2 linked regions of the Prochlorococcus marinus str. MIT 0918 genome follow. The protein of the gene in region 1 binds, or shares a complex with, the protein of each later gene. Links are inferred from orthologs where the notes say so. Each region holds a gene or a part of one and is shown on either strand. Other genes may lie near its edges. The genes, in order: dnaG and dnaB.

What was found.
Region 2: the proteins of dnaG (region 1) and dnaB are in contact, whole or in part, in a crystal structure (PDB 2R6A), measured with the Geobacillus stearothermophilus proteins. The link is inferred for Prochlorococcus marinus str. MIT 0918 from one-to-one orthologs. Residues at the interface, in WP_049624496.1 of Geobacillus stearothermophilus: Lys456, Leu457, Leu458, Pro459, Ala460, Asn463, Ala464, Leu467, Leu535, Leu536, Ile537, Ala538, Gln544, Glu545, Asp548, Tyr549, His552; in WP_033016901.1 of Geobacillus stearothermophilus: Ser13, Glu15, Ala16, Gln18, Glu91, Leu92, Asp94, Ala95, Val96, Pro97, Thr98, Ala99, Ala100, Asn101, Tyr104, Tyr105, Ile108.

What each region holds. Positions count from the first base shown.
Region 1 is NZ_CP114780.1:556,096-559,370, forward strand. Bases 29-2,974 are described here. They hold dnaG (DNA primase), read right to left. Parts: upstream 2,558-2,974; coding sequence 500-2,557; downstream 29-499. Other genes in these bases: O5636_RS02970 (serine hydroxymethyltransferase), read left to right, coding at 29-463; O5636_RS02980 (DMT family transporter), read left to right, coding at 2,688-2,974. Outside these bases: more of O5636_RS02970, read left to right, coding at 2-28; more of O5636_RS02980, read left to right, coding at 2,975-3,275. UniProt on the Escherichia coli protein: RNA polymerase that catalyzes the synthesis of short RNA molecules used as primers for DNA polymerase during DNA replication.
Region 2 is NZ_CP114780.1:1,189,066-1,192,319, forward strand. The notes cover bases 1-2,925. They hold dnaB (replicative DNA helicase), read left to right. Parts: upstream 1-717; coding sequence 718-2,133; downstream 2,134-2,925. Other genes in these bases: O5636_RS06540 (acyl-CoA desaturase), read left to right, coding at 1-125; rplI (50S ribosomal protein L9), read left to right, coding at 199-657; mnmG (tRNA uridine-5-carboxymethylaminomethyl(34) synthesis enzyme MnmG), read left to right, coding at 2,169-2,925. Also shown: more of mnmG, read left to right, coding at 2,926-3,254. UniProt on the Escherichia coli protein: The main replicative DNA helicase, it participates in initiation and elongation during chromosome replication. Travels ahead of the DNA replisome, separating dsDNA into templates for DNA synthesis.

The sequences.
Region 1 (3,275 bases):
CATGTTGGAATTCCTTATATTTCTTAACTCAAAAGAAGAAAAAATATTAGACTTAATTCAAAAAGCTAATTACAAGATAGTAGAGAACAGTCCTTTATGTCTTATAGATAATAAATTCTTTGGTTTTTTAAAAAAAAAGGAAAAGATAGTAGTCATATGTACAAAAAATGCTAAAGACTATGGTGGCTACAATTTTGCTAAGGACAATGCAACCGGGGGGTCTTTCAAAACTGGTCTAATGATAAGAAGAGCATTAAGGCACGAATCTGTACATATTGCTCAGGAATGTAATGATGATAATTTAATTAATAGCAGTAAAGGCCAAGAAATAAGCCCTTACAAACTAAATGCTTTAAGAGCTTCCGTTCAATTAGTAGGTAATCCAGAATTAGAGTATGAAGCTTATTCAATGGAAGACAACCCAAGGAAAATAATATCTGCTTTAAAAAGGTTTTGTTTTTAACTTAATCAATCAAAAGAAAATAAACTGCTAAAAAAATTATGCTGTAATAGTTTCTTTACCTTGATCAAGAGAGCATCTTTGTTGATCTAAATAAAGAATATGTTTACGTTCTGTATAATATAATTCCTGAAATGTTAGGGCCTCAATATTTAATCTTTCAAACATTTCATTGATTTTACTTTCCATATCATATTTCTCAGTAGGTTGTTGTTTCTCTTGCTCAATAAGTACAGAAAGGCAGGTTTCGAGAGTCTCTAATCTTTGCCCGCTCCAAGCCTCAATTAAGTGTCTACATCGTTTTAATGATTTCTGACGTTCTAAAACAGCTAATGTCCCTTGTAACTGAAGAAGAGGGTTTTCTATAGAAACCAACTGAAACTCATTAAGTTCTAAAAAGCATGTAAGCGTAGAACTAAGCGCAATATTGTTATTAGAAACAAGTTGGTCTAAAAGTTTTTCAGGAAGATCAATTTCTGACAACTCATTTCCTTTGTTGTCACCTCGAGCAATTGATTCTAGAAGAGTAGAGCCTAAAATCGCCTCTTCTAATTCGCTAATCGCAACCCAAAGCAATCTATGATGGTGAAGAGCAAAATCCTCAAGCTCTCTTTGTCTTAATTCCATACGAATAGAAGCCCGATGATTAGGACAATGCAAATAAAGCCTGAAAATCTGAGCTTCCGTACGTTCCCTTAAAGATGTCTCACTAGGCAACTCAAATCGACTAGCCCGGCCATGCCATCTTTGTCCTTTTATCTGTGTTCTAAGATCTTCTTCTAATTGCAAAGCTAACCGCGCTTGACCGCCACTTAGAAGCTCAGCCACCTTCTGCAAATAGTGAGAACGTAAAGCTGACTGAGGCAATTTACCTAATAACTGCACTAATCCACTAACAGCCTTCTGAAAGTGATCAGCTTTGCTTAAATCAAGTCCCTTTAATACCTGATCTATTTTCCAATCAATCCAAAGAGGAGACTTCTCAATAAGAGTTTTATAGTCAAACGCTGAATGCTCTTGAAGATAGTCATCTGGATCTTTACCAGAAGGAAGCTGTAAAATCCTTAATTCCAACTGACCCTGCATAGCAAGCTGCTCGACTTCTCCTATAGCTCTATTTGCAGCTGAAATCCCTGCTCTATCTGCATCAAAATTAAGTATTATTCTTTTACTATCACTACAACGACATAGCTGTTTAATCTGTTGGTTACTAAGAGCCGTGCCTAAAGCTGCAACTGAATTATTAATGCCAGCTGCATGGAGAGCAATGACATCAAAATACCCTTCTACAACTATTGCCTTATCAACTTTTCTAATTGTATCGGCAGCTTTATTTAATCCAAAGAGATGTTTTCCTTTTTCAAAAATCTCAGTTTCTGGTGAATTCAAATATTTAGGTTCTGATCCGTCAAGACTTCGTCCACCAAATCCAATAACACGCCCTTGTCGATCATGAATTGGAACAATAAGACGATTCCTAAAACGATCATAAAAACCATCTTTCCCTTTCCGCGGAACAATAAGACCAACTGCAATTAGTAAATCAGTGGAAATATTCTCAACATCAACCATATATCTCAAAAGTCCATCCCATCTATTAGGAGCAAAACCAAGTTCAAATCCATCAATTGTTCCTTTACTCAAGCGACGATCTTTTTGCAAATATTCCAACGCTTGAGATCCTGTTGAATGATGTAATTGATTACAAAACCAACCTTTTGTAAGCGAAAGAATTTTAAAAAGCTTTTCTCTTCTTGAAAGATCTTGACGTAAACGTTCCTGCTGAGCGCCTTCTAAAGTTTCAATTGGAAGTTGGTATTTTCTCGCCAAATCAAGAACAACTTCAACAAAGCTCTGCTTATTAAGTTCCATAAGGAACTTAATAGAATTACCTCCAGCACCACAAGAAAAACAATAATAAATCTGCTTCGCAGGAGAAACCGTCATGGAAGGCCTGCTGTCATCATGAAAAGGACAAATCCCAACGAATTCTTTACCTTTTTTCTTTAAAACAACATGTTCTCCTACGACATCTACAATATCAGCTCTTTCCTTAACAGAATCTAAAGTACGTTGATGGAGTCGTAGGTTTCTCATTATGCAATTATGAAGTACATACAGTAATGGATTTAAATAGGATTGAGAACTTTATTTAAATGTGCGCAAAAGACATCTAAGCAATTAAATCAAATAATTCTCGCACTAAAAATAAAATCCTTATAGCCTTATGAACCTACAAATAAGTAAAGAGAATCAAAAAATTAACACTCATGGTGTTTTTACTTTAATAGGAAGTGCTCTTGCCTTCAGCCTGATGACAGTTTGCATCAAGCAACTCAACGGGAGAATCCCTGTTGCAGAGCTAATCTTCTTCAGGTCTTTATTCAGCATAATAACTACAAGATTAATGATGATAAAGGATGATATAAATCCTTGGGGGGCAAATAAAAAATTACTTATATCTAGAGGGTTGATAGGAACAGCTGCATTATTTTGTGTTTTTAAAGCGGTCGAATCACTATCACTTGCAGCAGCAACAATAATTCAATATACATATCCAGTATTTTCTGCAATATTAGCTTGGCCATTTCTAGGAGAAAAAATAAGGAGTAAAATCATATTTGCGATAATTCTTGGTTGGATAGGTATACAAGTTGTAGTTCACCCACTTTGGACAAGTCCTTCATCCCAGAATCTTACCTTCTTGCCAATAGGTATTGCTTTAGGTGGCGCATTCCTTACTGCGCTTGCATATGTAACAGTGCGTAAGTTATCAAAATCCGAGCATCCTTTAGTAATTGTTTTTTATTTTCCA
Region 2 (3,254 bases), 630 kb from region 1 along the record:
ACGCATATCCAAACTCTGCGAAGCAAGGACTTTTTAAAGGGCAAATAGATCTTACTTGGCAACATATTCGCCTTTTAAATGCTTTAGGTCTTGCAAAAAAAATACGTTTGCCCATGAAGCCTTAATATGAAACTCTTAAGGTTTTCGACTTACAATCCTAAAATTTAAGTAATGCGGTCCACTTTCTTCCAATAAACAATGGCGAAAAGAGTAAAAGTTGTTCTAAAAGAAGATGTTCTTAGTCTTGGAAAAGATGGGGATGTCGTTGAAGTCGCTCCAGGCTATGCACGCAATTTTCTTTTGACTCATGGAAAGGCTTTAGCTGTTACTCCTGCAGTCTTAAAACAAGTTGAACATCGCTTAGCCAAAAAAGCTGAGCATGAAGCAGCTGAAAAACAAGCCGCAATTGACTTTGAAACAGCTCTGAAAACCATTGGAAGGTTTACTATTAAAAAACAAACTGGTGAAGATGGTGTCTTATTTGGAACAGTGACTAATGGAGATGTTGCAGAAGCGATAGAAGTCGCAACCAAAAAAGAAATAGATCGTCGAACAATTCTTGTTCCAGATATTCATGAAACAGGGCAATATAAAGTACAAGTCAAGCTTCATAGTGAAGTCACTGCTGAAATCAACCTTGAAGTCACTGGTAACTAAGTTTAGTGGCAAGGTTTCACTTACCAGCCACAGTAAGTATCTCTGCTAATTCATATTGCAATGGTTAATGTTCCTTTCCCTAATAAAGAAGATCAAACAAGAAAACAATCATTACCAAATAAAAGGTACGAAAACTTTCGGGCACAAAATTTTGACGGTCAGTCTGACTTAATTCCGCCACAAAATTTAGAGGCTGAAGAAGCTGTTATAGGTGGGGTTTTATTAGATCCAGATGCAATAAGTCGTATAGCAGATTTAGTTCAGCCAGAAGCTTTTTATTTAAATGCACACCGTAAAATTTTTCAAACTGCGCTAATGCTCCATAGCCAGGGTAAACCAACAGATTTAACATCAATGAGCGCTTGGCTAGCAGATACAGGAGAACTAGAAGGAATTGGTGGAAATAATCGATTAGTCGAACTAGTAGAAAAAATCTCATCTACAGCTTCCATCGAACAAGTCGCAAAATTAATCACGGACAAATATCTGCGACGGCAACTTATTCGCTCAGGAAACGAAGTCATCAAGCTGAGTTTTGATCAAAATATGCCAATGGAGGAAGTTCTAGATAAAGCAGAGCAAAAAATTTTCTCAATCAGTCAAGAAAAACCCTCGAAAGGACTCATTCCAACAGCAGAAATATTAACAAGTACATTTAATGAAATTGAAAGTCGTTCTTTAGGAACAGCAGTCGCTGGGCTACCAGTGAATTTCTATGACCTAGATGCAATGACTCAAGGTCTTCAACGAAGTGATCTAATTATTGTTGCAGGAAGGCCAGCAATGGGTAAAACATCAATTGTCCTTAATCTTGCCAAAAACGTTGCTCAACTGCATGAACTACCTGTTTGTGTTTTTAGTTTAGAAATGAGTAAGGAGCAACTAACGTATCGCCTGCTATCAATGGAAGTTGGTATTGAAAGTGGAAGGCTACGCACAGGAAGATTAAACCAAGAAGAATGGCCTTTGCTAGGTAAAGGAATTGATACTCTTGGTCAACTACCAATTTTTATAGATGACAAACCTAATTCAGGCGTACTTGAAATGCGATCTCTTTGTAGACGACTCATTGCTGAACAAGGCAAAGAACTAGGTTTAATTGTTATCGATTATCTTCAGCTAATGGAAGGGTCTACACCCGACAATAGAGTTCAAGAACTTTCAAGAATCACAAGAGGCTTAAAAGCAATGGCGAGGGAATTGAAAGTGCCCGTAATAGCACTTTCTCAACTAAGTCGAGGAGTCGAATCTCGAACAAATAAAAGACCCATGCTTAGTGATCTAAGAGAATCAGGATCAATTGAACAAGATGCTGACCTAGTACTAATGATTTATAGAGATGAGTATTACAATCCTGAAACTCCAGATAGAGGTGTCACTGAGTTAATTGTTACAAAGCATAGAAATGGCCCAATAGGAACAGTCAAATTACTTTTTGAACCACAATTTACAAGGTTTAGAAACCTTGCTAATTAGAGAAAGGTTCATACTCACGCATGCATTATTAGTTTATGAGCTATTCATCCAACACTAAAGAAGCCTTTGATGTAATAGTTGTTGGGGGAGGTCATGCAGGTTGTGAAGCTGCTATAACGACTGCAAAGCTAGGGTTCTCAACCGCGTTATTCACTTTAAATCTTGATCGCATTGGATGGCAACCATGTAATCCTGCCGTGGGGGGGCCAGCTAAAAGCCAACTCGTTCATGAAGTAGATGCATTAGGAGGAGTGATTGGCCGTTTAGCAGATTCAACAGCCATACAAAAACGAATCTTAAATGCCAGTAGAGGTCCAGCAGTTTGGGCACTAAGAGCTCAAACTGATAAAAGAGCATATTCTCGTGAAATGCTTAATCTCCTTCAACAAACATCTAATTTGACTCTTCGAGAAGCAATGGTTACAGATTTAGAGGTAAAGAAGCTGGCACCTAATACGCAAAAAGACGCGCAATCTGAATCTACTATTGGCCAAATAACAGGGATCAAAACGTACTTTGGAAGTAGCTATAAAGCAAGAGTAGTAATTCTCACTACTGGAACATTTTTAAGAGGAAAGATTTGGATAGGAAATCAATCAATGGAAGCTGGTCGAGCAGGTGAACAACCTGCAACAGGTTTAACTGATGCACTGCAAAAGCTTGGTTTTGAAACTAGTCGGCTCAAGACAGGAACTCCTGCAAGAGTAGATCGCAGAAGTATTGCACTCAACTCCCTTGAAGAACAAATAAGTGATGCTGCAAATCGATTTTTTTCTTTCGACCCATCTACATGGAAAAGCAAAGCTCAAATGAGTTGCTATATCACTCGAACAACAACAAAAACCCATCAACTTATAAAAGACAATCTTCATTTAACTCCTATTTATGGAGGGTTTATCAACAGCAAGGGTCCTCGTTATTGCCCATCAATAGAAGATAAAATTGTTCGGTTTGCAGATAAGGAATCTCATCAAATCTTTCTAGAGCCAGAGGGAAGAGATACGCCGGAGATATATATACAAGGATTTTCGACCGGGCTACCAGAAAATATACAGCTAGAGCTTTTAAGAACACTACCTGGTCTCGAAAACTGTATCATGCTTCGTCCAGCTTATTCAGTG